Regions from separate parts of the Geodermatophilus sp. Leaf369 genome, predicted to be linked through region 2. Evidence: predicted binding sites of a transcription regulator. Region 2 holds the regulator's gene; each other region holds the start of a gene.
What was found. Region 2 encodes LexA, which represses DNA repair genes until DNA is damaged. Its sites were predicted from a motif close to TCGAACANNTGTTCGA; they were not measured.
Positions count from the first base shown of each region.

Region 1: the regulator LexA is predicted to act here: its motif matches at 6,984-6,999, upstream of ASG36_RS21690 (DUF6504 family protein).
Region 3: the regulator LexA is predicted to act here: its motif matches at 3,039-3,054, upstream of ASG36_RS18030 (HNH endonuclease signature motif containing protein).

Region 1 is NZ_LMQA01000001.1:259,684-269,739, forward strand. Features, by position in the region: gene ASG36_RS01245 (hypothetical protein) at 1-191, opposite strand, end outside; gene ASG36_RS01250 (alkaline phosphatase family protein) at 188-1,375, opposite strand; gene ASG36_RS01255 (bifunctional 2-polyprenyl-6-hydroxyphenol methylase/3-demethylubiquinol 3-O-methyltransferase UbiG) at 1,372-2,205, opposite strand; gene ASG36_RS01260 (DNA polymerase III subunit alpha) at 2,253-6,104, opposite strand; gene ASG36_RS01265 (SAV_6107 family HEPN domain-containing protein) at 6,101-6,604, opposite strand; gene ASG36_RS21690 (DUF6504 family protein) at 6,604-6,936, opposite strand; gene ASG36_RS01275 (class I SAM-dependent methyltransferase) at 7,101-7,787, shown strand; gene ASG36_RS01280 (YbaK/EbsC family protein) at 7,784-8,317, shown strand; gene ASG36_RS01285 (GNAT family N-acetyltransferase) at 8,314-8,889, shown strand; gene ASG36_RS01290 (NAD(P)/FAD-dependent oxidoreductase) at 8,882-10,056, shown strand, end outside.
Region 2 is NZ_LMQA01000007.1:52,623-62,678, forward strand. Features, by position in the region: gene hflX (GTPase HflX) at 1-595, shown strand, start outside; gene ASG36_RS21230 (phosphatase PAP2 family protein) at 678-1,394, shown strand; gene ASG36_RS21235 (hypothetical protein) at 1,423-2,478, shown strand; gene lexA (transcriptional repressor LexA) at 2,524-3,225, opposite strand; gene ASG36_RS22465 (LysM peptidoglycan-binding domain-containing protein) at 3,632-4,168, shown strand; gene nrdR (transcriptional regulator NrdR) at 4,602-5,120, shown strand; gene ASG36_RS21255 (vitamin B12-dependent ribonucleotide reductase) at 5,220-8,087, shown strand; gene ASG36_RS21260 (hypothetical protein) at 8,339-8,929, shown strand; gene ASG36_RS21265 (acyl-CoA desaturase) at 8,943-10,037, shown strand; gene arr (NAD(+)--rifampin ADP-ribosyltransferase) at 10,040-10,056, opposite strand, start outside.
Region 3 is NZ_LMQA01000004.1:354,883-364,938, forward strand. Features, by position in the region: gene cydC (thiol reductant ABC exporter subunit CydC) at 1-1,194, shown strand, start outside; gene ASG36_RS18030 (HNH endonuclease signature motif containing protein) at 1,211-3,034, opposite strand; gene ASG36_RS18035 (dihydrofolate reductase family protein) at 3,155-3,703, shown strand; gene ASG36_RS18040 (NAD-dependent epimerase/dehydratase family protein) at 3,711-4,568, shown strand; gene ASG36_RS18045 (hypothetical protein) at 4,584-5,240, opposite strand; gene ASG36_RS18050 (hypothetical protein) at 5,277-5,510, shown strand; gene ASG36_RS18055 (dihydrofolate reductase family protein) at 5,511-6,053, opposite strand; gene eutC (ethanolamine ammonia-lyase subunit EutC) at 6,053-6,784, opposite strand; gene ASG36_RS18065 (ethanolamine ammonia-lyase subunit EutB) at 6,781-8,193, opposite strand; gene eat (ethanolamine permease) at 8,190-9,614, opposite strand; gene ASG36_RS18075 (siderophore ABC transporter substrate-binding protein) at 9,763-10,056, shown strand, end outside.

The DNA of each region.
Region 1 (10,056 bases), on a different contig from region 2:
CTGACCACCACGACGTTGGACCGTTCGCAGGCGTCCAGGCAGTCGACGACCCGCACCCGGACGCCGGTGGCCTGCAGCGCGGACAGCTGGGCCCGGTGGTCGACCTCGGGGTGCTTCTCGGTGCGTCCGCAGCAGCAGCCGCGGCAGACGGTGAGGGTGGGCTCCTCGGGGCCCGTGCCGCGCCGGCTCACGCGTCCAGCGCCCGTCCGCGGGCCAGCAGCAGCGGGATCGCGAGCTCGGTCGCGGTCAACGAGCCGTGGTAGGCGGCCAGCATCGAGGGCACCTTCTCCCGTCGGGTGGCGGTGAACGCCCAGCTGCCCCGGGCCAGGGCGACCACGTCGCCGATCCGGGCGGCCAGCGCGGCGTCGACCGGGCCGAACACCCCGCTGTCGACGGCCTCCTCCCGGCTCACCACCCACGCGCGGTGGGCCAGCACGCCCTGCCAGGTGGCCAGCACGTCGGCGGCCGAGCCCTCCCGTGCGTGCACGTACCGGGCCCGGGGCTCCCCGGCGAGCAGCCGGACGTCCTCCTGGAGCTCGACCTCCTCGTCGATGTCCAGCCGGGTGTCGTGCGGGACGTCGAGCATCCCGTGGTCGGCGGTGACCAGCAGGGCCGCGTCGGCGGGCAGCCCGTCGACGACCTGGCCGACCATCGCGTCGACGACGGCGAGCTGGTTGCGCCAGCTGTCGGAGTCCACCCCGCGGACGTGACCGGTCAGGTCGAGCTCGGCGTGGTAGCCGTAGACCAGCGTCCGGTCGGCGGCGGCCAGGGCGTGCCCGGTCATGGCGGCGAGGTCGCCGGGACTGACCGCCGAGGTGTAGCGGGCCCCCCGGTAGGCGGCCTTCGTCAGCCCGGAGCCGGCGAAGGCGTAGGGGCCGACCACGGTGCTGTCCACCCCGGCGGCGGCGAGCTGCTGGAAGGCGGTGGGCCGGGCCTGCCAGGTGTCCGGGTCGGGGTCGTCGGTCCAGTGCGTGTGGGTGAGCGCGCGGTCCTCGCCGGGGACGTCGGTGACGAACCCGAGGACGCCGTGGCTGCCCGGCGGCAGCCCGGTGCCCAGCGTGGTGAGGCTGACCGGGGTGGTGCTCGGGCACGGTGCCTGCAGGTCACCGACCGGGCTCAGCAGCGCGTTCAGCACCGGCGCCTGGTCGGGGTGCGCGCGGACCAGGTCGGCACCCAGCCCGTCGACCAGCAGCACCGCGACCCGCCGGGCGCCACGCAGGGCGGTCTGCAGGTCGAGCGGGTCGGCGGGCAGGTCGGCCGCACCGGGCTGGGGGCGGGCGGGCGGCACGCCCAGTGCGGTGAGCACCCCGGGCAGGACGTCGGCCAGCGTGGCGGTGCCGTACGCGGGGACGTGCAGGTCGGGCGGGAGGGTCATGCCGGCCGGGGTTCGGCGGAGCGGTGCCGGCCGTGGGGGCTGTCGTCGACGGGGGGCTGCCCACCGGCCTCGCGGGTGGCCAGGACGTGCAGACCGGTGGCGACGTCCCGGTAGGGCGAGGTGCCGGCCAGGGCGAGCTCCAGGGTGCGCAGCGCGGCCGGGTCGGCGCCGGAGGTGGACTCGAGGAGGTCGGCGACCACCGAGACCCCCCGCCAGTCACCGGGGCGCAGTCCGGCCTGCCCGACCAGGTCGACGAGCTCCTGGGGGCTGAAGCGGCGACGGGCCTGCCGGCTGCGCGAGCGTGCCGGGGCGGGGTCGCGGTCACCGAGCAGGGCGCGGGCCTCGACCGGGTGGCCGCCCAGGGCACGGGCGAGGACGGCTCCGGCCCGGTTGGCGGCGGTGACGCTCAGCGTGCCCCCGGGGCGCAGGACCGCGGCGATGCCGGTGAGGGTGGCCGCGGGGTCGTCGACGACCTCGAGGACCGAGTGCACCAGCACCAGCTCGTAGCCACCGTCGGGGGCCTGGTCGAGGACGGCGTCGAGCTGGTCGGCGTCGCCCTGCAGCCCACGGACCCGGTCGCCGACGCCGGCCAGGTCGGCCCGCCGGCGGAGGGTGGCGAGTGCGTCGGCGGAGGTGTCGACCACGGTGACGTGGTGCCCCAGCTGGGCCAGCGGGACCGCGAACACCCCGGCCCCGCCGCCCACGTCGAGCACCTGCAACGACCCGGCCCGGACCACCGGGTCCAGCGCCGCCCAGACGGCCGCGGTGCGGACCGGCGGCTCGGCGACCCCGGTCGGGGTGGTGGCGGGCGGGGACTCAGACGGCGGCACCCGACGCAGCCTAGCCGCGGGCGGGCAGGGTGACCGGGTCCGTGCCGTCAGTGCCCGGAACTGCCCGAGCTGGAGTGCCAGAGCTTGCGTGGGGCCACCTTCGAGTCCTCCCCGGCGGGCTTGATGTCGGCGTAGGGCGACATGCGGAACCCGGTGGGGTGCACCAGGACCGGCCGGACCACCACGGGGCGGGGACTGCGCGAGGCCGCCGCCCCGGCGATGCCCTGCTCGGTGAACCCGGCGGGGGTGGCCATCAGCTCGGCGACCGCGTCCAGCCCGCCGGCCTCCCACGCCTCGTACAACGCCGGCAGCTCCCACGCCCCGGTGGCCCGCATGGAGATGCCCCGCGGACCGGTCCGGCGCAGCACCCCACGCACCACCAGCAGCCAGGAGTGGAACACCGTCGCGGCGTAGGGCCCCTGCACGTCCTCGAAGAAGGTGGAGTCGGTGCAGCCGGTGCCGTCGTCCAGGGTCACGAAGACCACCCGCCGACCGGACCGGATCGGTGGCGTCTGGGTGGCCACCTTGACCCCGCCGACCAGCACCTCCGACCCCGACCGGCAGCCCAGCAGCTCCCCCGCCGGCACCGCGCCGAGCGCGGCCAGGAACGGCCGGTAGTCCTCCACCACGTGCCGGCTGGCGTCCAGCCCGAGGACCTCGAGCTCGGCGCGCACCCGCTCGGCGTCGGTGAACTCCGGCAGTCCGCTGGCCGGCCCGGTCGACCGCACGACCGTCGCCACCCCGGGGGCGTCCTGGTCGTCCTCCGCCAGGTCGAACAACCCCGCCGGCTCCTCCTCGGCGGGGTCTCCCCCGCCCATCAGGTCCAGGCTGAGCTGCCCGCCGGAGCTCGCCCGGGCACCGCTGCGGCTCCACCGGTCCAGCTCACCGATCTGCAGCAGCAGGTCGCGCCGGGTGACCTCGTCACGGCGACGGGTGGGCCGGGCGCCCTCGCTGTCCCGGGACCCGAACCCGTAGAGGGAGTCGAACCCCCCGGCCACCACCAGCCGCTCGACCACCGGGCGGGACACCGACGCACGGTTCCAGAAGTCGGCCAGCGAGCGGTAGGGCTGTCCGGCGACCACCCGGGCGAGCTCGTCGTCGGAGATGCCCTTCACGTCGGCCAGGGACAACCGGATCCCGTACCGGGCCGGGTCGGGCATCGCCGCCGGCATCCACTCCGGACGCGTCCGGGCGGGAGCCTCGGGCGTCCCGTCCCCGAAGGCGTCGTCGAGCACCCGCCCGACGTCGGCCCCGTCGGCCCCGTCGACCCGTTCGACCCGGTAGCTGTCGGTGGAGGCGTTGACGTCCAGGCCGAGCACCGAGATCCCGAAGTTGCGGGCGTCGTCGAGGATCAGCCGCTTGGGGTACATGCCCGGGTCGTGGGTGAGCACCCCGGACAGGAAGGCCGCCGTGTGGTGGGTCTTCAGCCACGCCGACTGGTAGGTGGGCAGCGCGAAGGCCGCGGCGTGGGCCTTGCAGAAGCCGAAGGACCCGAAGGCCACCAGCACCTGCCAGACCTGCTCGGCCACGTCCTCGTCGAAGCCCTCCTCCAGCGCCCGCGGCATGAACCAGGCCCGGACCTCGGGATGGGCGTCCTTCTCCCCCAGGGCGCGCCGGACCTCGTCGGCGCTGGCCAGGTCGCAGTCGGTCATCTCCGCGACGATCCGCAGCACCTGCTCGTGGAAGACCACCACGCCGGCGGTCTCCTCCAGGGCCGGCTGCAGCCGGGGGTGCGGGTACACCGGGTCGCGCCAGCCGTTCCGGGCCATCAGGAACGGGGTGATCATGTCGCTCTTCACCGGCCCGGGCCGGAACAGCGAGATGTCGATGATGACGTCCTCGAACGTCCGTGGCCCGAACTTGCCGACCAGCTCGCGCTGACCGGGCGACTCGATCTGGAACATGCCCAGCGTGCGGGTGCTGCGGATCAGCTCGAAGGTCGTGGGGTCGTCGCGGGGCACCTCGTCGATGGCGACCTCCACACCGTCGACCCGGGCCACCTCGTCCATGGCGTGCGCGATCGCCGACTGCATCCGGATGCCCAGCAGGTCCAGCTTGAGCAGCCCGAGGTCCTCGACGTCGTCCTTGTCGAACTGGCTCATCGGGTAGCCCAGGTAGCTCTGCTCCACCGGGGTGCGGTCGAGCAGGGTCGCGTCGGACAGCAGCACCCCGCACGGGTGCAGGGCGATGTGCCGGGGCAGCCCGTCGAGCCGGGAGACCAGGTCGAACACCAGGTCCAGGTCGCCGCTGCCGCCGGAGCGCTTCGAGCCCAACCGGGCCGCGCGCAGCTCGGGCAGGTCGCGCAGCGCGGCGTGCACCTGGTTGGCCCGCACGTGCGGGAAGGCCTTGGCCACCGCGTCGATCTCCCCCGGCGGCAGCCCGAGGGCCGCGCCGACGTCGCGGATGGCGTGCCGCACCCGGTAGGTGTCCATCATCGAGATGCAGCTGACCCGCTGGGCCCCGAAGCGGTCGATCACCGCGTCGTAGACCTCCATCCGGCGGGCGGACTCCACGTCGATGTCGATGTCGGGCAGCTGGTGGCGCAGCGGGGAGAGGAACCGCTCCATGAGCAGCCCGTACCTGATCGGGTCGACGTCGGAGATGCCCAGCAGGTAGGTGACCAGGCTGCCGGCACCGGACCCGCGGGCGGCCGCGCGCACCCGCAGGCTCTTGATCAGGTCGACGACGTCGGCGACGGTGAGGAAGTAGGACGGGTAGCCCAGGTGGTCGATGACCTCGAGCTCCTCGTCCAGCCGCTGCTGGACCTCGAGACCGTCGACCATCCCGCGGCGCCCGATGCCGGCCTGGCACCGCGCCCGCAGGACCTGGGAGGGGCCCATCCCCCGTTCGGCCGGGCTGGTGACCACGTCGAGCTCGGGGTAGCGGACGGTGCCGATGCCGAGGTCGTCGCGGACGTCGACCACGCACTGCTCGGCGACCCGGGCGGTGGTGTCCAGCAGCAGCCGGCCGGCGTCCCGGTCGGACCCGACGAGGTCCAGGGCGACCTCGGCCATCTCCTTGCCCGACTTCAGGTGGCCCTCGGCGGTGCGCCGGTCGACGTGCCGCTCCCCCAGCGGCACCAGCCGGCGGGCGGCGTCGAGCACGTCGGCGGTGGGTGCGTCGAAGGCGTCGACGTAGCGGACCGCGTTGGTGAGCACCGCCGGCACGCGGGCCTCGGTGGCGAACCGGAGCATCGCCTGGGCCCGGCCGCGGTCACCGCGGCCGCGGTGGTGCACGACCTCCATGACCAGCTGCCCGGGCCCGAACACCTCGCGCCAGGCGTCGAGGCGGGCCCGTGCCAGGTCGGCCCGGCCCTCCAGCAGCGCGCGGCCCACCGAGGAGCCGGGCCCCAGGACCGCCAGCAACCCGGTCGAGTGCTCGGCGGCGAGGGCCAGCGAGCTGACCGGCTCGCCGCGGGTGCCGGCCAGGTGGGTGGCGCTGGTCAGCCGGCACAACGACCGCCAGCCGGCGCCGTCGCGGGCCAGGAACACCACCCGGGGGTGCCGAGGGTCGACGCTGGCCCCACCGCGGGCCGGGGACCGGCGCCCGGTGCGCGCCGACGCCGAGGGGGTCGCCCGACCGTGCCCCGGGGCGGGGCGGGCCGCGGCCGGGGGCAGCCGCCCCCCGGGCAGGAGCGGGCCGGACGGTGCCCGCAGGTCGGCGGGCTCACCCCCGGCCAGCGGGTCGACGGCGAGGTCCACCCCGAACAGCGGCCGGATCCCGGCCGACCGGCAGGCCAGCCCGAACTTGACCGCCCCGTAGAGACCGTCCCGGTCGGTGAGGGCCAGGGCGCCCATGCCGTGGTCGACCGCCCGGGCGACCAGGTCGGCCGGGTGGTTGGCGCCGTGCTGCATCGAGTAGCCCGAGGCGACGTGCAGGTGGACGAAGGGGTCGCTCACGGGGCGGTCGGGTCGGGGTACAGCCGGGTGACCACGGCACCGGCACCCGCGGGCGGCGCGGGACGGGCGGCATCGGCGGAGACCGGGCGGCCGAGGGTGGTCTCCACGACCGCCAGGAACGCACCGGCGTCCCGGACCAGGTCGTCGGCCTCCCGCTCGGTGACCGCGTGGGAGAGCCCGGCCTCGGCGGCGGCGCGCTTGGCCGCACCGGCGGCGAAGAACGCGGCCCACTCACCGAGCTCGGGGGCGACCTGGCCGATGAGCACCCAGGCGCTGCGGGGGCGGCGCCGGCCGGACTCGGGACGGGTGCGGGCGGCCAGCACCGCGGCGGCCCCGCGCAGTGCGGCCAGGTGCGCGGTGGCGTAGCGCCACCCCGCGTCCGGGCAGACCGCGGCCTCGGCCAGCCCCCGGTGGGCCTGCCCCAGCAGCTGGGAGGCAGCCGGCGGCAACGGCGGGGTGAGCTCGAGCTGGGCGGGTGAGAGCACCCGGACCGCGCCCATCAGTCGTGCGCCCGGACGAGCAGCCAGCAGTTCTCGGCCGGCTCCCACGACAGGTCGAACACCCCGGCGAAGCTGGTCTGCGACCGGCCGGCACGGACCGCCTCCAGCCGCCACACCTGCCGGGTGGCCACCAGGTCGGCCGAGGCGCCTCCGCCGCCACCGGTGGCCGCCCCGCGCTGCCACCAGGGGGACGTCTCGACCCAGTGGTCGAGCAGCTCGCCGACCTCGTGCCGGCTGCCCGCCCGCCAGAACTGCACGGGCCCCAGCGGACCCTGCTCGACCTGCACCTCTTCACCGACGCGGCCTCCCGCGCCGAGCAGCACACGGCTCATGACAGACTCCGCCCTCCTGCACCCCAGCCGACTTCCCCACCGGCTGTTCGAACACCTGTTCGAACACGACGAGCAGACCACGGCGCCCCGGCGGGCGTCAAGCCGGCGCGCGTGCCCTGTGGACACCCGGCGCGACTGTCGGACCCCTCCTCCACAGTGGGCTCGTGGACGACCCGACAGCACGCGTGCGCCGCGCCTACGACACCGTCGCCGAGCCCTACGCCCGGCTGGTGGGCCGCGACCTGACCGGCCAGCCGTGGGAGCGCCGGGTGCTCGACGCGCTGGTCGCCGTGGTCGACGGTCCGGTGCTCGACGCCGGCTGCGGCACCGGTCGCACCACCGGTCACCTGCACGCCCTCGGGGTCGACGTGCGCGGGGTCGACCTCTCCCCCCGGATGGTCGCCGTCGCGCGCCGCGACCACCCCGGGATCGCGTTCGCCGCGGGGGACCTGGCCGCCCTGGACGAACCCGACGGGCAGCTCTCCGCCGTCCTGGCCTGGTACTGCCTGATCCACGTCGCCCCGGCCGACCGGCCCGTCGTGACCGCCGAGCTGGCCCGGGTGCTCCGGCCCGGCGGGCACCTGCTGGTGGCCTTCCAGGTCGGCACCGCCCACCTGCGCCGCACGTCGGCCTACGGCCGCGCGGTGGACCTCGACGTCTGGCGACTGCACCCCGAGGAGCTGCTCGCCGTGCTGGACGGGGCCGGCTTCGAGCCGGTGACCCGCTGGGACCGTCCCGCCGGCCCCCGGGAGACCACGCCCCAGGCGGCCCTGCTGCTGCGCCGGCGGTCTCCCCACGGGCACGGTGCGACCGGCGGCACCGGGGACACCGGTGGGAGACTCGGGTCATGACCGTTGCTGACCACCCCCGGGTGGCCGAGGTCCTCGCGCAGCTGCGGGCCGCCGGCGCCGACGGTGCCGCCGACGCGGTCCGCGAGCTGCCCGACAGCGCACCCACCGCCGCCGCGGCCGCGGCACAGCTCGGCGTCGGGGTCGGGGCGATCGCCAACAGCCTGGTCTTCGACGTCGACGGCAACCCGGTGATGGTGATGACCAGCGGCGCCCACCGGGTGGACACCGGGATGGTGGCCGGCCTGCTCGGGGTCCGCGAGGTGCGCCGGGCGAGCCCGGAGTTCGTCCGGCGGCACACCGGCCAGGCGATCGGCGGGGTCGCCCCCGTCGGGCACCCGCACCCGATCGGCACGCTGGTCGACGTCGAGCTCGCCCGCCACCCCGTCGTCTGGGCCGCCGCCGGCCACCCGCACACCGTCTTCCCGACCAGCTACGACGAGCTGCTGGCGATCACCGCCGGCACCCCGGCCGAGGTCGCCGCACCGTTCGACCCACCCGCCCCCGCACCCGATGAGGCCCGCACCCCGTGACCGACACCGTCCCCGCCACCCGGGTGGTCGAGCTGCCCACCCGCTGGATGCGCGACCACCTGCACGAGGCACTGGCCATCTACGGCGCCGCGATGGGCTACGGGGACTCCGTCGTCGCCGGCCGGTACGGCTACGCCGTGCAGCACACCGAGCGCTCGGGCTTCCGTGCGGTCGGCGCGTTCACCCAGACCCCGCAGGGCGAGCAGCTGGTCGGCTTCGGCTACGGCTACCTCGTCGCGCCCGGCCAGTGGTGGCACGACCAGGTGCGGCACGCCCTCGACCGGCGCACCGCCAAGCGCTGGCTGCCCGGCGCCTTCGAGGTCTGCGAGCTGCACGTGCACCCCGAGCACCAGAGCAAGGGCCTGGGTCGCCAGCTGCTGCACGCCCTGGTCGCCGACCTGCCGCACCCCGCCGCGCTGCTGAGCACCCCGGACTCCCCGACCAAGGCCTTCGGGCTCTACCAGGCCGACGGCTTCGTCGACCTGGCCCGCGGCTACCACTTCCCCGGCGACGCCCGGCCCTTCGCGATCCTCGGTGCCCGCCTGCCGCTGGGCACCCCCGCCGATGTCTGACACCGCCGACGCGATCGTCATCGGGTCCGGGCACAACGGCATGGTCGCCGCCTGCCACCTGGCCGAGGCCGGCCTGCACGTCGAGGTGGTCGAGAGCGACACCGTGCTCGGTGGGGCGGTCTCCACCGTGGAACGCTGGCCCGGCGTGCACGTCGACCGGGGCTCCAGTGCGCACGTGATCATCCGGCACTCCGGGATCGTCGAGGAGCTCGACCTCGCCGCCCACGGCCTCCGCTACGTCGACTGCGACCCGTGGGGCTTCGCCCCGGCCACCGCGCCGGGCAGCGAGGGGCCCGACGGCCGCCCGATCGTGTTCTCCGTCGACCTCGACGCCACCTGCGCCTCCATCGAGGCCGCCTGCGGGCCCGAGGACGCCGCCGCCTACCGCCGCTTCGTCGGCGTCTGGGGCCCCCGCAGCGCCCAGGTCGTCCAGGCCTTCGGTGACCGGCCCAGCCCGGCCCGGCTGGTGCGCCACCTGTGGCCGCTCGGGGCGCCGGCGAAGGGTCGACCGCGCACGGCGGGCGGTGAGCTGGCGACGGACTTCCTCGGCTCCGGCGACGCCCTGCTGGACCGGTGGTTCTCCTCCGAGCGCCTCAAGGCGGCGCTGGCCTGGTTCGGCGCCCAGTCCGGACCCCCGATGTCCGAGCCCGGCACCGCGGCCATGGTCGGCTGGGCGGCCCTGCTGCACACCACCCCGCCCGGGCACCCGGTCGGTGGTTCCGGTGGCCTGACCCGCGCGCTGCGCGCCAAGCTCGAGTCGCACGGCGGCCGGGTCACCCTCGGCGACGGTGCCGCGTCGCTGATCACCGAGGACGGCCGGGTCGCCGGTGTCGTCACCGAGTCCGGACGACGGATCCAGTCCCCCGTCGTCGTCGCCGCCTGCCACGTGAGCGCCACCGCGGCCATCGCCGGGGACGACGCACCGCCCGCCCTGGCCGACGCCGCGCCCCCGTTGGGCAACGGCTTCGGCCTGGTCGTCCGCTGCCAGACCGACGCCCTGCCCAGCTACCCCGGGGTGTCGGCAGCGGACTCGTTACAGGGACTGCAACTGCTGTGCACCGACCGCGCCCAGCTGGCCCGGGCGCACGGCGACTGGCTGGCCGGGGAGGTGCCGCGCGAGCCGGTGCCGCTGGCCATGAGCTTCTCCGCCAGCGACGACACCCTGGC
Region 2 (10,056 bases):
CCTGGTCCAGGACGCGCTGTTCGCCACCCTGGACCCGACCGTGCGCCGGGCCGAGATGCCTGACGGCCGGGACTACACGCTCACCGACACCGTGGGTTTCGTCCGGCACCTGCCGCACCAGCTCATCGACGCCTTCCGCTCCACGCTGGAGGAGGTGGCCGCCGCCGACCTGCTGGTGCACGTCGTCGACGGCTCCGACCCCGACCCGCTGGGCCAGATCGACGCGGTGCACGTGGTGCTCGCCGAGATCGACGCGGCCTCGGTGCCGGAGCTCATCGTCGTCAACAAGATCGACGCGATGGACGACGAGGACGTGCTGGCCCTGCGCCAGGCGCTCCCCGGCGCCCAGTGGGTCTCCGCAGCGACCGGGGAGGGGATGGCCGAGCTCCGCGACGTCATCGCCGCCCGGCTGCCGCACCCCGACGTCGACGTCGACGTGCTGGTGCCCTTCGACCGGGGCGACCTGGTCTCCCGGGTGCACCAGGACGGGGAGGTCCTCAGCGAGGACTTCTCCGCCGACGGGACCCGGCTGCACGCCCGGGTCGACGGCGCGCTGGCCGCGGCGCTCGAGGAGTTCACCGCGCCGGTGGCGTGAGGGTGCACGGACCGGGCCCGGTGCCCGGTCCGTGCACCGCGCCGGTCACGGTCAGGTCACGACGCGGCGGTACGTTGACCCCGTGAGCCTCCCCAGCGTCGCGCCCCCGGCGGCTCGTCGCCCGGGGGTCATCGGGACCGGGCGCCCCGCCTGGTGGGCCGTCGTCGTCGCCGCGCTGGTGACCGCCGTGGTGACCGCGGACCTGCTGTCCCGCGGCGTGCTGGAGCGGATGGACCTCACGGTCTCCGAGGTCGTCAGCTCCTGGGACCTGCGGAACTCCGACGTGTACTGGGGTGTCTGGGTCTTCACCCAGGCCGGTGGGCGCTTCACCATCCTGGTGGTCCTGGTCGCGCTCGTCGGCTGGATCTCCTGGCGCCGGCGCACCGTCGTCCCGGTGCTGCGGGTGCTGGTCGCCCTGGCGCTGCTGACCGCGGTCGTCTACGCCTTCAAGTACGGCACCGGCCGGACGGCGCCGGCCTACCCGGGCTCGTTCTTCCACCGGGACGGCGCCTCCTACCCCTCCGGGCACGTCGCCAACGCCGTGCTGATGTGGGGCGTGGCGCGGTGGCAGGCCGTGGAGTTCGGGCTGCCGGCGCAGGTGCAGCGCGCCCTGTGGGTGCTCAGCGTGTTCGGCCCGCTCGTGACGGGAGTGGCCATGGTGGCCCTGGACTTCCACTGGGTCACCGACGCGGTCGTCGGCGCTGCTGTGGGACTCGTCCTGCTGGGCGTGGTGCACGCACTCGACGCAGTCGTGATGTCACGCTTCGTGCGTGCCAGAGCCGGTCGGTCGACTGCCTGAGCCCGCCGGGCGATGCCCGCGGGCCCTCGTGGCGACCGTCCTGGGGATCGGCGTCGTCGCCGGGCCGTTCCTGCCGGGCTCCTTCCTGTCCGCGGCCCAGACCGGGTCGGCCGCCGTCGTCACCGCCGCGGCCGAGGAGGTCCTCGCCCCCTTCGGCGAGCCCGCCACCCCCTGCTCGGTGACCGACGCCCGACTCCCGGAGATCTCCGGGATGGCGGTGTCCGGGGACACCACGCTGGTGATGAACGACGGCGGGGACGCCGTGACGGTCCACCTGCTGGACGCCTCCTGCGCCGTGGTCGGTGAGCGGACCGCCGCGGTGGACCCCTACGACCCCGAGGACATGGCGCTGGCGGCCGACGGCACCGTCTGGTTCGCCGACACCGGGGACAACCGGCTGTCCCGCGAGACCGTCGCGCTGATCGCGCTGCGCCCGGACGGCACCGCGCAGGTGCACCGACTGACCTACCCCGACGGTCCCCACGACGCCGAGGCCCTGCTGCTGGCCCCCGACGGCACGCCCTACCTGGTCACCAAGGAGGTGCTGGGGGTCAGCGGGGTCTACCGACCGACCGCCGCCCTCGACCCCGCCGCGACCGTGCCCATGGAGCGGGTCGCCGAGCTGGCGCTGTCCCTGACGGGCACCCCCGGTGGCCCGGTGGGCCGGGCCGGGCAGCTGCTGGTGACCGGCGGCGCGGTGAGCCAGGACGGCGCGCTCATCGCGCTGCGCACCTACACCGACGCCTACGTCTGGCCGCTCGTCGGCTCCGACGTCCCCGGCGCGCTGGCCGGTGCCCCGGCCCGGGTCGCCCTGCCCGAGTCGCCCCAGGGCGAGGCGGTCGCCTTCGCTGCCGATGCCCGCAGCCTGGTGGTCTCGGGCGAGGGTCTGCCCGCGGCCGTCACCGTGCTGCCCTCGACCGGTGCGCTGTCCCCGGCTGCGGCGGTCGGCCCGGCCGACGCCGCGACCGCTGTCGAGCCGGGCACCGCCTCCGGTGGTCTCTCGCCGTGGACGGCCGGGGTGATCGCCGCGCTGGCTGCCGGCGTGCTGGTCTGGGCGTCCGGCAAGCTCCGCCGCCGGCACTGACCTCCCCGGGGCCGGGTCCCGCCGCGGCGGGACCCGGCCGTCGACTCAGAGCCGGCGCAGGACCGTGACCACGCGGCCCAGCACGGTCGCGTCGTCACCCGGGATGGGCTCGAAGGCCGGGTTGTGCGGCAGCAGCCACACGTGCCCGTCGCGCCGCTTGTAGGTCTTCACGGTGGCCTCACCGTCGATCATCGCCGCGACGATCTCGCCGTTCTCCGCGCTCGCCTGCTGCCGGACGACGACCCAGTCGCCGTCGCAGATCGCCGCGTCGACCATCGACTCACCGGTCACCTTGAGCATGAACAGCGTGCCCTCGCCGACCAGCTCGCGGGGGAGCGGGAAGACGTCCTCGACGGCCTGCTCGGCGAGGACCGGTCCACCGGCGGCGATCCGACCGACGACGGGGACGTAGGTGGGGACCGGCGCCTGCGGGTCGTCGACGCCGCTGGCGGCACCGGACCCGGCCAGCGCCGAACCGCTCGCGTCGGCCATCGGGTGGTCGCCGGGCAGTCGGACGTCCAGGGCCCGGGGCCGGTTGGGGTCGCGGCGCAGCCACCCCTTCTTCTGCAGCACGGAGAGCTGGTGGGCGACCGAGGAGGCCGAGGACAGCCCGACGGCCTCGCCGATCTCCCGCACGCTCGGCGGGTAGCCGCGCCGGTCGATCGAGTCGCGGATGACCTCCAGGACCCGACGCTGGCGCTGGGTGAGACCGTCGCCGGCCTCGCCCCGCTCCGGGAACTCGCGCACGGTGGCGTCCCCGGGGGTGGCCTCGGCCCCCGCGGTCGCCGCGGCCCGTCGGGTGGACGTCTTCTTCCGCGCCGCGGGGGCCTTCACGGCGCCCGTGCCGTCCGGTGTGTCGCCCTCGACCGCCACGTGTCCTCCTCCGACTGCGTGCCCGCAGCTCGTCCGGTGCCGACGGTCGGACGCCCGCCGGACGGGCGTCCCCCGGGGGAGGGCGCGCAGCCGACGGTGACCGTCGTGATCAACACGGACGGTAACGCCTCGAACCGCTCCGTTCAAACAGGTGTTCGAACGACACGCCGTGTCGCCTCGATTTTGTCGGACCCCTCGGGTAGACATCCGCACAGACGTTCGATCGAACAACCGTTCGATCCCTTCCCGGGCGTCGGAGCGAGCGACAGGAGCGACCACGATGGCCACCACGGCGAACACCTCGAGCACCACCCCGACCGTCCGCGGCAACCACCCGGCCGGTCGCGCCCTGCAGGCCGGCGTCGCCGCGCGCCGCGTCGTCGAGCCCGTCGGGCCCGTGCTCCGCCTGGTCCAGGACCCGACCGTGACGGTGCGGGAGCCGGTGCCGGAGCAGTGGGCCGACGTGGTGCCGTTGCGTCGCCCCGCCGTCGCCGGTCGACCCCCGGTGGCTGATCGGCCGGCCCCGCTGCGGTTGACCCGGCGTGGTCGTCGGGCCGTGCTGGGGCTGGTCGTGGCCGGGGGGCTGGGCCTGGCGGCCCTCGCCGGCCCCGTGGTGTTCGGCGGGCAGCCCGCCGGTGGTGGGCTGGCCCTGGCGGGGGAGAGCAGTGTCGTGGTCGCCCCGGGCGACACCCTGTGGTCCATCGCCGGCACCATCGCCCCCGACGCCGACCCCCGTGGGGTCGTCGACGCACTGCGGTCGCTGAACGACCTGGACGGCGTGACCCTCGTGCCCGGCCAGGTGCTGCAGGTCCCCTGAGCCCTGACGCCACTCCGGGACCTCGCGCCTCCCGGGATCGAGCCGGCCCCCGGTGGACGACCGTCCCGGGTGGGCCGGCTCCGTCGCGTCCGGGTGCGGTACGCGGCAGCGGGCCTGCGTCGGTCGGTTGTGCCGACCGGGCGGCATCGGTGCTGGCAGGAGCTGTGCACGGGCTGGTGCGCGTGGGGCAGGACCGGCGTCCCGGGGTGCCACCGAAGGCGCGACGGAGTCGGGGAAGAGGACACGCCCGGGAGGGGTTGCGTATCTGTAGGGGTGCGGGGCTACTCTCACCACAACATCTAGTAGTTACACAGATGTTCTTCCATCCACAGGCCCGTCCACAGGTTCTCCCCCCGACATCCACCGGATGTCCCCGGGAGCGTGCACAGGGCGGCCGTCGTGGGAGTCCACGACACCCGAGAGGAGACCCCCGGTGCGCTGCCCGTTCTGCCACAGCCCCGACAGCCGGGTCGTCGACTCCCGGGAGGCCGACGAGGGCGCGACGACGCGCCGCCGTCGGTCCTGCCCGGTCTGCGGCCGGCGCTTCACGACCGTCGAGGAGCCGGTGCTCGCGGTCATCAAGCGCAGCGGGGTCAGCGAGCCCTTCGACCGCAGCAAGGTGATCGCCGGTGTCCGCCGGGCGTGCCAGGGGCGACCGGTCGACGAGGGGCAGCTCGCGGTCCTCGCCGCGAAGGTGGAGGACGCCGTGCGCGCCACCGGGTCGGCCGAGGTGCCCAGCAACGAGGTGGGGCTGGCCATCCTGGCCCCGCTCCGCTACCTCGACGAGGTCGCCTACCTCCGGTTCGCCAGCGTCTACCGCTCCTTCACGTCGGTCGCCGACTTCGAGAAGGAGATCAGCGAGTTGAAGCGGATCGGACTCGGCTCCGGTCCCGCTGCCGACGACGACCCCGCCCCGGGCGACACCGCCCGGACTGTCGGACCCCCCGGCTAGAACGGGACCGACGCACCACCGCACTAGAGCGCCACCAGAGCCACGACCACCGCCTCACCACCGCCTCACCACAGCCACGCCACGCCAGGGGAGCACGTCTTGACCGAGACCACCGACCGCATCTCGTCCGGCCGCAAGAGGACCGCGAAGTCCACCGACCGCAAGGGCCTCAAGGTCGCCCGCGTGTTCACCACCGCCGGGGTGCACCCCTACGACGAGGTGACCTGGGAGCGCCGCGACGTCGTGATGACCAACTGGCGCGACGGCTCGATCAACTTCGAGCAGCGCGGGGTCGAGTTCCCCTCCGACTGGTCGATCAACGCCACGAACATCGTCACCACGAAGTACTTCCGCGGCGCCGTGGGCACCCCGGTGCGCGAGACCAGTCTGCGTCAGCTCATCGACCGCGTCGTCCTCACCTACACCGAGGCCGGCCGCGAGCACGGCTACTTCTCCTCCGAGACCGACGTCGAGCTGTTCGAGCACGAGCTCACCTGGATGCTGCTGCACCAGGTCTTCAGCTTCAACTCACCCGTCTGGTTCAACGTCGGCACCTCGAGCCCGCAGCAGGTCAGTGCCTGCTTCATCCTCGCCGTCGACGACACGATGGACTCGATCCTCAACTGGTACCGCGAGGAGGGCCTGATCTTCAAGGGCGGCTCCGGTGCCGGGCTGAACCTCTCCCGCATCCGCTCCTCCAAGGAGCTGCTGTCCTCCGGTGGCACCGCCTCCGGGCCGGTCTCCTTCATGCGCGGGGCCGACGCCTCGGCCGGCACCATCAAGAGCGGTGGCGCCACCCGTCGCGCCGCGAAGATGGTCGTGCTGGACATCGACCACCCCGACATCGAGGAGTTCGTCGAGACCAAGGCGCGCGAGGAGGACAAGATCCGCGCGCTGCGGGACGCCGGCTACGACATGGACCTGGGCGGCCGGGACATCACCAGCGTCCAGTACCAGAACGCCAACAACTCGGTCCGGGTGAACGAGGAGTTCATGCGGGCCGTCGAGGACGGCACGCCCTTCGGACTGCGCTCGCGCACCGACGGCTCGGTCATCGAGACCGTGGACGCCAAGGAGCTCTTCCGCAAGGTCACCACCGCCGCGTGGGAGTGCGCCGACCCGGGCATCCAGTACGACGACACGATCAACGACTGGCACACCAACCCCGAGACCGGGCGGATCAACGCGTCCAACCCGTGCTCGGAGTACATGAGCCTGGACAACAGCTCGTGCAACCTGGCGTCGCTGAACCTCATGAAGTTCCTGCGCCCCGACGGCACGTTCGACTCCGAGCGGTTCACCCGCTCGGTCGAGCTGATCATCACCGCGATGGACATCTCGATCTGCTTCGCCGACTTCCCGACGGCGCCCATCGGTGACACCACCCGGGCCTACCGCCAGCTGGGCATCGGCTACGCCAACCTCGGCGCGCTGCTCATGGCCACCGGGCACGCCTACGACTCCCGCGGTGGCCAGAGCCTGGCCGCGGCGATCACCTCGCTGATGACCGGTGCGGCCTACCGCCGCTCGGCCGAGCTGGCCGGTGTCGTCGGTGCCTACGACGGCTACGCCCGCAACGCCTCGGCGCACGCCCGGGTCATGCGCAAGCACGCCGCCGCCAACGACGCGATCCGCCCCGTGGGTGCCGACGACGCCGACGTGCTCAAGGCCGCCACCGCGCAGTGGCAGGAGGGCCTGGCCATCGGCGCCGAGAACGGCTGGCGCAACGCCCAGGCCTCCGTGCTGGCCCCCACCGGCACGATCGGCTTCATGATGGACTGCGACACGACCGGCATCGAGCCGGACTTCGCGCTGGTCAAGTTCAAGAAGCTGGTCGGCGGCGGGTCCATGCAGATCGTCAACCAGACGGTGCCGCGGGCGCTGAAGAGCCTGGGCTACCAGGACGAGCAGGTCGAGGCGATCGTCGAGTACATCGCCGAGCACGGCCACGTCGTCGACGCCCCCACCCTGCGTCCCGAGCACTACGAGGTCTTCGACTGCGCGATGGGCGAGCGGTCCATCTCCCCGATGGGCCACGTCCGGATGATGGCCGCGGTCCAGCCGTTCATCTCCGGTGCCATCTCCAAGACGGTCAACATGCCCGAGACGGCGACCATCGAGGACGTCGAGAACATCTACTTCCAGGGCTGGAAGCTCGGCATCAAGGCGCTGGCGATCTACCGGGACAACTGCAAGGTCGGCCAGCCGCTGTCCGGTGGCAAGGGCAAGAACGACGGCGCCAAGGCCGAGGTCACCGAGACCGCCGCCCCGGTCGCCGGCACCATGGCCCACCCGGTGCGCAAGCGCCTGCCCAAGAAGCGGACCAGCGTCACCACGTCCTTCTCCGTCGCCGGGGCCGAGGGCTACATGACCGCCGGCATGTACGAGGACGGCAGCCTGGGCGAGGTCTTCCTCAAGCTCGGCAAGCAGGGCTCGACCCTGGCCGGTGTCATGGACGCCTTCTCGATCGGCATCTCGCTGGCGCTGCAGCACGGTGTGCCGCTGGAGACCTACATCTCCAAGTTCACCAACATGCGCTTCGAGCCCGCCGGCATGACCGACGACCCGGACATCCGCATCGCCCAGTCGGTGATGGACTACATCTTCCGTCGGCTGGCCCTGGACCACCTGTCGGTGGAGAAGCGCGCCAACCTGGGCATCTTCACCGCCGAGGAGCGCGCCGCGCAGGTGTCGGGCTACGGCTCGGCGTCCACCGACACCGTGGACGACGAGGTCGACCTGGAGGCGCTGCGCGGCTCCGCCCCGACCGAGGTCAAGCAGGTCGAGAAGGTGACCCCGGCCGGCCCGACCTCGATCAAGGAGGCCCACTCCTCGGCCGAGCTGCTCGAGCTGGTCACCGGGACCGCCACCGACGCGCCGCTGTGCATGACCTGCGGCACGAAGATGCGCCCGGCCGGCAGCTGCTACGTCTGCGAGGGCTGCGGCTCCACCAGCGGCTGCAGCTGACCTGACCGCGGCCCGACGAGGGCCGGGACAGTGACGAGGGGGCGGGGTCCACACGGACCCCGCCCCCTCCGTCGTCCCGGCACGCGGTACCGGGTGGTTCAGCTCGGGGACGGCGGGTAGGTCGAGGGCGCACGTACGCACCACCCCGTCCAGGACCCGGCGGACTCTCTGCCCGTGGTCTGCGGTCGTGTGCGCACACCCTCCACGGGCTCCCTCCCGGCACGTCGCCGGAACCCAGCCTTGGAGCCACCATGTCCGCAGACCGGCACACCGTCCTCCGTTCCATGCACGACATCGGCCTCGCCGCCTGGTTCGGCGGCAGCCTCATGGGCGCCGTCGGCGTCAACGGCGCCGCGGCGGCCGCGAAGGACCCGACCGAGCGCACCCGACTCAGCTCGATCGGCTGGGCGGCGTGGGCACCGGTTCAGGCCGTGGCCATCGGGGCCCACCTCGTCGGCTCGATCGGGATGGCCCGCGCCGACCGCGGCCGGGTCTCGGCCCAGGACGGCGCCGGGGCGAACACCCTGGTCAAGACGGTGCTGACCGCTGCCGCCATGGGCACCACGCTGGCCAGCGGGCTCGCCGGCGCGAAGACGGCGAAGGGCTCCCCGGCCCCGGCCGCCGGCGCCACCGAGCCCGGCGCGGACACCCCGGCCGACGTCGCCGAGGGTCAGGCCGCCCTGAAGCCCCTGCAGTGGGTCAACCCCGCCCTGACCAGCGTGCTCATCGTGCTGGCCGCCCAGCAGGGCGAGCAGCAGCGCACCGCGCCCGCCCTGTTCTCCGGGCTTCTCGGGCAGGGCGTCACCAGCGCCCGGTCCGCCGTCCGTCGCGTCGCGAGCTGAGCGCCCGGCTCCCGTGACGGCCCTCGAGAACGCCGCGCCCGCCCCTGCCCCCACCCGGGCGGGGGCGGGCGCCCGGCCGCCGACCCTCTACGCCCAGCTCGCCGAGGAGGTGCAGGCCGCCGGGCTGATGCGCCGCCGGGTCGGCTGGTACGTCACGACGACCGCCGTCGTCCTCGCCGTGACCGTCGGTGCCTGGGTGGCCTTCGTCGTGCTCGGGGACTCCTGGTGGACCCTCGCCGTCGCCGCGGTGCTGGCCGTGACCAGCGCCCAGTTCGGGTTCCTGGGCCACGACGCGGCACACCGCCAGGTCTTCGCGTCCGGGACGGCCAACGCCTGGGCGGCACGGGTCGTGGCCGGGGCCTGCGCCGGGTTGTCGATGGGGTGGTGGACCAGCAAGCACAACCGGCACCACAGCGGGCCCAACCAGGTCGACCGGGACCCCGACATCGCCACCGGCGTCCTGGTCTTCGACCCCGCCGATGCCCCGAACCGCACGCACCCGGCCGCCCGCTGGTTCCTCGACCGGCAGGGCTGGGCGTTCTTCCCGCTCCTGCTGCTCGAGGGCGTCCAGCTGCACGTCGCCGGGGTGCGCGACCTGCTCACCCGGCGGGACGTGCCGCACCGCCGGCTCAAGCTCGGGATCATCGTCGCCCGGCTGGTGGGCTTCCTGGTCGCCGTCGCCGTCGTGCTCCCGCCCGGCAAGGCGGCCGCGTTCGTCGCCGTCCAGCTGGGGCTGTTCGGGCTGCTCATGGGCGGGGCGTTCGCGCCCAACCACAAGGGCATGCCGATCGTGCCGGCCGGGACCCGGATCGACTTCCTGTCCCGTCAGGTGCTGATGAGCCGCAACATCGACGGCGGCCGGGTCACCGACGTCGCGATGGGCGGGCTGAACTACCAGATCGAGCACCACCTCTTCCCGAGCATGCCGCGGCCTGCGCTCCGGCAGGCCCAGCCGATCGTGCGGCGCTTCTGCGACGAGCACGGCGTCCGCTACACGCAGACCAGCCTGGTCGGCTCCTACGGCATCGTCGTCCGGTACCTGAACCGGGTCGGGCTGGGGGAGCGGGACCCGTTCACCTGCCCGCTGGTGCAGCAGCGCCGGGCGTGAGCTCAGTCCTCGATGACGT
Region 3 (10,056 bases), on a different contig from region 2:
CTCGCCCTGGTCGAGCCGACCGCCGCGGCCGGGGTATTGGCGGTCCTGGCCGTCGGGGTCGCTGTGGTGTGGGCGCTGCACCGCCGGGTCGATGCCGGCATCGCGCGGACCGAGGCCGAGCTGCGGGTGACCGCGTTGCGGGAGACCGCGACCCTGCTCGACGGTGCCGCCGATCTGCGGGTGCACGGCGCGCAGGGGGTCGTGGTGGCCGAGGTCGAGGCGCTGGCGGGCCGGCAGGCCGCGGCCGCCCGGGTCGGGGTGCGGGCCGGTGCGCTGTCGGGCGGGGTGGTGTCCCTGGCGAGCGGCCTGGCCGCCGTCGTGGGAGCCGGTCTGGGCTGGGCAGCGGGGATGACCGGCCCCGTGGTGGCGGTGCTCGCCCTGGCGCCACTGGCACTGGCCGAGCCGCTGGCCGGGCTGGTCGGTGCGCTCCAGCGCCGGGGCGCCTGGGCCGACGCCCGCGCCCGCGTCGAGTCGGTGCTGACCGCACCGGTCGCCGCCGACCAGGTGCACCCCGCCCCTGCGCCGACCCCGGTGACGGAGCTGGGCACCTCCGACCTGACCGCCGGTTGGCCCGGTGGACCCGACGTGCTGCGGGAGGTGTCGCTGGTGGCCGACCGGGAGGGCTGGCTGGTGGTGCGGGGTCCGTCGGGTGCCGGCAAGTCGACGCTGCTGGCCACGCTGCTGGCGGCGCTGCGTCCCCGGTCGGGCCGGTACGACCTGGCCGGGGTGGACACCGCGACGCTGACCGGCGACGACATCCGTGCCGCGATGGCGTGGCTGCCCCAGGAGGCGCACGTCTTCGCCTCCTCGATCCGGGCGAACCTGGCGGTGGCCGGCCCGCGCGGCACGGTGACCGAGCCGCAGATGCGGGGCGCCCTGGCCGCAGCCGGTCTCGGCCCGCTGGTCGACGGCCTCCCCGCCGGCCTGGACACCCCCGTCGGTGCCGGTGGGACGGCACTGTCCGGAGGAGAGCGCCGGCGCCTGGCCGCGGCCCGGGTGCTGCTGGCCGACCGGGACGTGGTGCTCCTCGACGAGCCGACGGCACACCTGGACCCGCCGACCGCCGCAGCCCTGGTCCGTGACCTGCGCACCGCGCTGGCCGGCCGGGTGGTCGTCTGCGTGACCCATGACGACTCGATCGCCGCCCCGGGCGACCGCGAGCTGCGGCTGGACCGGCAGCTGGCCCCAGTCTGAGGCGCGCGCCACCGGGTCAGAACGGTGGCCGGTCATGGTCACCTCCCGTCGGTGGGGCGGTGTGCGGCCAGGGCGGTGGTCCCGTCGTGGTCGTCAGCCCCGTCGGGGTGGTGACGGTGAGCCGCCCGTCCGGGTGCAGCTGGTGGTGCCACCCCGGCGCCTGGTGCTTGCCGCGGTGGTGACCGGTGCAGTAGCCGGTGAGGTTGTCCTGCGCCGTCGGCCCCTCCGGCCAGCGGCGGTCGTGGTCGAGCTCCCCGCCGCGGGGCACCCGGCGACGGCACCCCGGGAACCGGCATCGGCGGTCGCGGGCCCGGACGAACCGGTCGAGCGCCCGTCCCGGCCGGTACCCGTCAGTGGCGCCCGGTGGCGTGAGGCCGGGCCGGTCGACCAGGTCATGCGGGCAAAGCTCCGGGCGACGGACACAGCGCGGGCGGCCGCACGAGGACACCCGACGCAGCTCGGGGGCGCCGGTCAGCGCGAGCAGGGTCCCGTTCAGCGCGTCCACCACGGCAACCCGCGGCCGGTCGGCGAGCCCACCCCCTCCGGTCCGGCGGAGCAGGTCGCCGATCTCGTCCTGGAGCGCGGCCCGCGCTCCGGTCATCGCCTGCACGCTGGTCCGGGCCCGGCCCACCACACCTGCGGGCGACGACCGGTGCTGCTCCTCGGTCCGACGGGCAGCGCGTTCGGCCGCCACCACCGCGGCTCGGGCTCGGGACACCTGCCCCCGGGCGCGCTCGACCGCCTCCCCCGCCCGCTGTACCGCAGCATCAGCCGCTGCCCAGCCCGGAGGCCCCTCGCCCTCGGAGGCGGCGCTCGTCCTGAGCGGCGCCTGGTCCGGCGGCGACTCCGTGCCTGCGACCACGCCGGCACACTGCTCGTCGTCGACCGCGCGCTCCGCGGCCACGGGAGGCACCTCTTCGAGCAACCCCAGGGCGCGGGCCAGGTGCCGCACCATCTCGGCCGGCACCACCTGCCCGTCGACCTCGCCTGGCTCGTCGCCGCCGGCCAGGGTCTCTACCGGCGCCACGATCGTGAGCTGCGCGGTCACCACCGGGAGGCCGGTCTCGCCGGGCCGCAGGATCAGGTCGACCAGGCAGTCGGCCATCTTCTGAGACCGGGTGCGCGACTCTGGGTCGTCGTCGATCGAGTCGGCGTACCGCCCCAGCGCATCCAGGCAGGCCCGTGCCTCTGGGGTGGTCAGCACGGCGTTCAGCTGTTCCAGACCGTCCTCCCGGCCGGCCGAGCAGAACACACCCCGCCGACGGACCGCCGCCGCCAACCGCTGCGCCGCCCCCACGGCGTCGTGCCGCAGCACGAGCACCCGAGCCCGCTCGGTCAGCTGCGACGGTGTGGTCACCCGACCCGTCATCCAGGTGAGCAGCTCGCGCTCGACCCGGGCGCGCACACCGGGGTCCTCGATCGCCCCGACCCGCTCGGTGAACGCCCACAGGTGGCCCGGGTGGATGACCCCGCCCTCCAGGGCCTCCAGCGTGGCGGGCAGCCGGTGCACGAGGGTCAACGACCGGACCAGCAGGGCCTGCGCAGCGTGCTGGGTGATCTGCAGGGCGACCACCAGCTCCTGCGCCGCCCACTCACTGACCTCCGCGAGCACCCGCGGTCGAGCCGCCCGCGTCTCCGCCGAGGCACAGCCCGGCTCTCCCGGCTGGCGGTCGGCGGAGGCCGACCGCAGCGCTGCGAACTCGGCCACTGCCCGTGCCTGTGCTGCGGTCGCCCGACCGATGGCCGTGGCCTCCCGCTGCACCTCGCCCAGCGGCCCGCCCGAGGTGACGACAGGCGGGAACCAGGCCAGCTCCCGCACCGGGCTCTCCATCGTCGACATGTGTTCGATCATATGTTCGAGCACCGACAGTTCCTGCTGGTCAGCGCCCACCTGTGGACAGCGGACCGTTGTCCACAGGCGGCGCCCGGAACTGTCGGAGGCCCCTGCCAGAGTGCGGTCATGACCTTCACCGGACACGTCTTCCTCGGCATGAGCGTCGACGGCTTCATCGCCCGCGACGACGACTCGCTCGACTTCCTCTCCGGCAGCGGGGAGGACGCCGGCGACGCGGGGTTCACCCCCTTCGTCGACAGCATCGACGCCCTGCTGATGGGCCGCGGCACCTACGACGTCATCGCCGGCGAGCAGGAGTGGCCCTACCAGGGCAAGCCCCTGCACCTGCTGAGCACGACCGTGGCCGACGACGCCGATCCGCGACTGGCCGCCGTGCACCGCACCGTCGACGACGCGATCGACGCCCTGGACGCGGCGGGCGTCGGCCGGGTCTACGTCGACGGCGGGCGCACCGTGCGCGAGCTGCTGGCCCGGGGCCGGATCCAGACCCTGACGCTGTCCCGGGTACCGGTGCTGATCGGGTCCGGTGCCTCGCTGTTCGGTCCACTGCCCCGCGACGTGGAGCTCGAGCACGTCTCGACCGAGGTGCTGGGCGGCGGGATGGTGCAGACGACCTACCGCGTCCGGGAATCGTTGCAGGCCGAGAGCGATTGACCCGGCCATGGACGTCTTCCTCACCGGTGGAACCGGTCTCGTCGGATCCCACGTGCTCACCGCCCTCCTCGCGGACGGGCACACCGTCCGGGCGCTGGCCCGCAGTGACGCCTCCGCCGCCGCGGTCGAGGCCGCCGGCGCCACCGCCGTGCGCGGGGAGCTCACCGACACCGACCTCGTCGCCCGCGAGGCCGTCGACGCCGACGGCGTCATCCACACCGCCTCCCCCGGCGACGAGAGCAGCGCCGACGTGGACCAGGCGTTCCTGGACGCGGTGCTCGGCGCGATCGCCAACAGCGGCAAGCCCTACCTGCACACCGGCGGCTGCTGGGTGCACGGCTCGGGCCAGATCGACGAGGACACCCCGCGGGCCGCACCGCAGCTCACCGCCTGGCGGCAGCCGCTGGACGAGCGGGTCACCTCCGCCCGCGACGGCTTGCGCTCCGTGCTGATCGAGCCCGGCATCGTCTACGCCACCCAGGACGGGCAGGTCACCGGGATCACCGGCGTGGTGCTCGGCGGTCCGACCGATGACGACGGGGCCACCCAGCTGCCCGGCAGTGGAGACCAGCACTGGACCACCGTGCACGCCGCCGACCTGGGCCGGCTCTACTCCCTCGCGCTCACCCACGCCCCGGCCGGCAGCACCTACCTCGGGGTGAGCGGCCAGAACCCGACCGTCCGCGAGATCGGCGAGGCCGCCGGCCTGCGCGTGGTCGGCACCTCCGACGAGGCCACCAACGAGCGGCTGGGCCTGTTCGGCGAGGCGCTCCTGCTCGACCAGCAGGCCACCGGCGGGAAGGCCCGCACCGAGCTGGGCTGGACCCCCACCGAGGCCTCACTGCTGGAGACCGTCGCACGCTGACCGCGAGCCCGGGGGTCAGCCGGTCGGTACGTCGACCGTGACCTCCGGGCCCAGCGTCGCGTCGACCAGCTCGAGCCGGTCGCCGGACCAGAAGCTGCCCGGGTCGTAGGAGTTCAGCGGCTGGTCGCCGGGGAGCAGGCCCATCGCGGTGTAGGTGGCGGCGACCAGCTCGGCGCAGAACACCGTCTCGGCCGAGGTGTGCTTCTGCACCAGTCCCGACGCCCAGCCCCGGGCCAGCCGGAACGTGGTCGGGAACGGTCGGCCGTCGAGCCGGGCGATGGTCTGCAGCACCGCGTCCTCCATGGCCGGGGTGACCCCGCCGTCGTCGGCCGGGCCGACCAGCTGCCGCAGCCATGCCCGCTGGCCGTACTCCTGCCGCCACACGGTCACCGCGTCCCGCAGGTCGTGCAGCTGCACCCCCCGCTGGTGGGTGCCGGTCCACACGTCGGGCAGCGACTTGCCCAGCTCGGCGTGCCACAGCAGCGGCGGCAGGTCGTCGAGCACCACGGCCATGCCGACGTGGTTGACCGGCGCGTTGGTCAGCGTCTGGATCGCCCGATCGGCGACCGAGACCCCGCGGAACAGCCACACGTCGCCGGTGCGGGTCAGGTCGACCGCCGCGTCCAGCGTCAGCGGGGTGGGTCGGTTCGGGCGGCTCACCAGCGGGGACACGCGGCCACGCTAGGGGGCGCCGCTACCGTGCCGGGCATGCGCCGCGACACCCTGGGAAAGCTCATCGGACTGGCCGGCATCGCCGGGGTCGCCGCCACCGGGGTCGTGATCGCCCGCGACGAGCGGGAACGCCGCGCCTACTCCGCCGACGACGTCCGCTCCCGGCTGCACGAGCGCGCCGCGGCCGCGGCGGAGACCCCGGTGCCCGTGCCGGGACCCGAGCCGCGGGAGAACCCGATCCAGGCCCTGCGCCGACGCCTCCGCCGCTGATCAATCGGGGACCACGGCCCGGTAGTCCACGAGCAGGTGGCCGGTCGGGCTGGTGACGCTCCGGACGGTCTCCCACCGCAGGGCCGGGACGCCGTCGAACAGCCTTCGTCCGCGGCCGGCGACGGTCGGGGCGATCACGAGGGACAGCGTGTCCACCAGCCCGGCAGCGAGCAGCGTCTGCAGCACCGAGAGGCTGGCGTGCACGCCGATGTCGCCCCCGGGATGCTCACGCAGCTCCCGCACCGCCGCGACCAGATCGCCCTCGATCACCCAGCTGCCGGACCACTCCCGGTCCAGCGGGGTGCTCGTGGCGACATATTTGGGCACCCCGTTGACGAAGGACGCGAACGGCTCGATGTCGCTGTCGGGCCAGTAGGGCGCCCACTCGTCCCAGCTGCGCCGGCCGAGCAGCACGGCGTCCTGGGTGTCGATGACCCGGGCGAGGTTGGCGTCCATGACGTCGTCCCAGGTCGAGATGAACTCGTCCGGCGCCTCGGCGACGCCGTCCAGGGACACCAGCTCGTAGGCGACGACTCTGCGCATCAGCCCGCACCCACGGGCAGCGCGACCCCCTCGTCCTTGAGCACGACCCCCGAGGCACCGAGCTCCCGGGATGCCTGCAGCAGTGCGACCAAGGTGTCCGCCGCCTGCGCGTAGCCGAGCCCGTGCGGCGGCCGGACGTTGGAGATGCAGTTCCGCTCGCTGTCCGCCCGGCCGGTGCGAGGTCCGAAGGTCAGGTAGAGGCCGAGACTGTCGGCCGAGGAGAGTCCAGGCCGCTCCCCCACCAGGACGACGACGATCCGGGCTCCCAGCGCCTCGCCGATCGGGTCACCGAGGGCCACCCGGGCCTGGGTGGCGACCACCAGCGGGGCGATCGACCAGCCCGGGAGTCGTTCGAGCACCGCGGCGACGGTCCCCGCCGCGTGCTCGGAGACCGCCAGCGGGGACAGACCGTCGGCGATCACCAGCGCCAGGTCGTACTCCCCCGTGGGCAACGACGCCGAGGAGGAGAGCTGGCGGCCGAGATCGGGTCGCTGTAGGTAGGTCGCCCGGTCCGGTGCGGCCGACTCGACCTGGAGCACCTCGAGACCGGTGTCCGCCAGCGATGCGACCAGGGCCGGCACGTCCAGCGGGGAGTGCACGGCGTCCCGGGCAGCGGCGTGCGCGGCCCGGAACTCCAGCAGCCGCGCCGTCGGCAGCCCGTCGCCGGCCCGACCGAGAGCGACCCGGGCGCGGGTCGCCGAGCGCAGCAGGTCGAAGGCGTCCGAGCTCATCGTGCCGCCGCCAGCAGCGCCCGGGCGGCCGGTGCGTCCGCGGTCAGCTCGCGCACCCGACCGTCCGGGCCGAGCAGGTCCATCCGGCCCAGCCAGGCCTCGAACTCCGGCGCGGGCCGCAGGTCCAGCACCTGGCGGGCGGTGAGAACGTCCTGGAACGACAGCGACTGGTAGTGCAGCATCACGTCGTCCGAGCCCGGGACGGCGATGACGAACGAGCAGCCCGCCGCCCCCAGCAGCACGGTGAGGGTGTCGGTGTCGTCGGGGTCGACGTCGGTGTGGTTCGTGTAGCAGACGTCCACGCCCATCGGCAGGCCCAGCAGCTTGCCGCAGAAGTGGTCCTCCAGCCCGGCCCGGATCACCTGCTTGGCGTCGTAGAGGTACTCCGGGCCGATGAAGCCGACGACGGTGTTGACCAACAGCGGGTCGTAGTGCCGGGCCACCCCGTAGGCCCGGCACTCCAGGGTCTGCTGGTCGACCGGCGCCCCGCCGACGCCGAGGTGCGCGCCGGCCGACAGCGCCGACCCCTGCCCGGTCTCGAAGTACGTCACGTTCGTGCCCACGGTCCCCCGCTTGAGCTCGAGCGCCGCGGCATGGGCCTCCGACAGCAGGTCCAGCGTCACCCCGAACCCGTCGTTCCCGCCCTGCGTCCCGGCCACCGACTGGAAGACCAGGTCGACCGGGGCGCCCTTCTCCAGCGCCCGCAGCGTCGTCGTCACGTGGGCGAGCACGCAGGACTGCGTGGGGATCTCGTACCGGGTGATGACGGCGTCGATGAGCTCCAGCAGCGCGATGGTCTGGGCCGGGGAGTCCGTGGCCGGGTTGATGCCGATGACCGCGTCGCCCGAGCCGTGCAGCAGCCCGTCCAGCAGGGACGCCGTGACGCCCACGGCGTCGTCGGTGGGGTGGTTGGGCTGCAGCCGGGACGCCAGCCGGCCCGGCAGCCCGATGGTCGACCGCAGCCCGGTGACCACCCGGGCCCGCCGGCCGACGGCGATCAGGTCGGCGTTGCGCATCAGCTTGGACACCGCCGCGACCATCTCCGGGGTCAGCCCGCGGGCCAGCCCGGAGATCGCGGCCTCGTCCGCGGCAGCGGCCCGGGCCAGCAGCCACTCCCGGAACCCGCCGACGGTCAGCGACCGGACCGGGTCCAGGGCGCCGGCGTCCAGGGTGTCGAGCACCAGCCGGGTGACGTCGTCGTCCTCGTAGGACACCACCTGCTCGTCCAGGAACGTGGTGAGCGGCAGGTCGGCGAGCACCGTCTGGGCGGCGACCCGCTCGGCCTCCGACCCCGCCGCGCAGCCGGCCAGCACGTCCCCCGACCGGTGCGGCGTGGCCTTGGCCATCACCTCGACCAGCGAGGGGAACTCGTAGGTGTGCCCGCCCAGCGTGGCCCGCCGGGCCGTCATCGGACGTCGTCCGCAGCGGCGGCCAGGGCCGCGAACTCCTCCTCCGGGGCCGAGGCGACCAGGTGGTGCCGGCTGTAGAAGGCGAAGTAGGCGATGAAGAGGGCGAAGGCGACCAGGGTGAGCCCGGCGGCGAGCGGGTCGACCAGGAACGTGGCCAGCACCGCGAGGACGGCGAGGACCAGGGCGATCGAGGTCGTCGTCGTCCCGCCCGGGGTGCGGTAGGGCCGCTCGAGGTCGGGCTCGCGGCGGCGCAGCACGATGTGGCTGACCATCATCAGCACGTAGGAGACGGCCGCGCCGAACACCGCCATGTTGAGCAGCGTCGCGCCCTGGCCGGTGAGGGTGAGCAGGAAGCCGACGACGCCGGGCACGATCAGCGCGAGCACCGGGGCCTTGCGGCTGTTGGTCACCGACAGCGCGCGGGGCAGGTAGCCGGCCCGGGAGAGGGCGAAGGTCTGCCGGCTGTAGGCGTAGACGATGGAGAAGAAGCTGGCGACCAGGCCGACGAGGCCCATGTAGTTCACGACGGTCTGCAGGGTGCCCGGCTGGAGGGCGTCGACCGGCGGGTTCGCCGACTCGGAGATGACCTGCGCGCCGCCGGCGCCGGTGGTGAACACCAGCATCAGGATCGCCAGCGTGGCCAGCACCGCCATCGCGGCGAGGATGCCCTTGGGCATCGCGCGGGCCGGGTCCTTGGCCTCCTCCGAGGCCAGCGGCACGCACTCGACGGCGAGGAAGAACCAGATGCCGAACGGGAACGCGGCCCAGATGCCGAGCAGGCCGAAGGGCAACCAGTCCGAGGCGCCGGCGGCGTCGGTGGGCACGATGTCGGTGAGGTTGGCGGCGTCGAAGTCCGGGATGGCGCCGATGAGGAACAGCACCAGGCCGACGACGGCGACCGCTGCGATCGCGAGCATGACCTTGAGCGCCTCGCCGACGCCCATCAGGTGCACGCCGATGAACAGGGCGTAGACGGCGAGGTAGACCCACCAGCCGTCGGTGATGCCGAACAGCCCGAGCGACTCGACGTAGCCGCCGATGAAGGTGGCGATGGCGGCCGGCGCGATCGCGTACTCCAGCAGGACGGCGACGCCGGTGGCGTAGCCGCCCCAGGGGCCCAGCGCCCGGCGGGCGAAGGTGTAGCCACCGCCGGCGGTCGGCAGCGCCGAGCCCAGCTCGGCCAGGCCGAACACCATCGCCGTGTACATGATCCCCATCAGCACGGTGGCGATCAGCAGACCGCCGAACCCGCCCTCGGCCAGGCCGAAGTTCCAACCGGCGTAGTCCCCGGAGATGACGGCGGCGACACCGAGCCCGGCGAGCAGGGTCCACCCGGCGGTGCCGGTGCGCAGCTGTCGTTTCGCGAGGTACTCGCTGGTCCCTGGGGCGGTGCTGGGCGGGGCGGTGGGTTCAGCGGTCACGGCGGGCCTCCGGCTCTGCCGGCCCCACGGGCCGGATGCCGCTCACCTTGGCCCGGCTGCGTTCCGGGGGCAATGCCCGTGCGTTACGCCCCTGCGGCATCGCAGGCCCCACGACTTAGGTGGTCCTCACTGAGGTTAGCCTCACCTCATGACCACGCCTCGCCGATCCCTGACCGCCCTGGCTGCCTGCACCGGCGCCGCCGTGCTGCTCTCCGCCTGCGGGTCCTCCGTAGAGGAGGACACCGCCGGGGCGAGCCCCGCCGACACCGTGACCGTCGCGAACGCCCTGCCGACGCTGACCCTGGTGGAGGAGGACGGCGAGTCCAGCCTCCAGGAGGACCTGGACACCGAGCGGGGCTCGGTGGAGGTGCCGCTGGCCCCCGAGGCCGTGGTGACCTTCGACATCGCCACCCTGGACACCCTGGACAGCATCGGCGCCGGC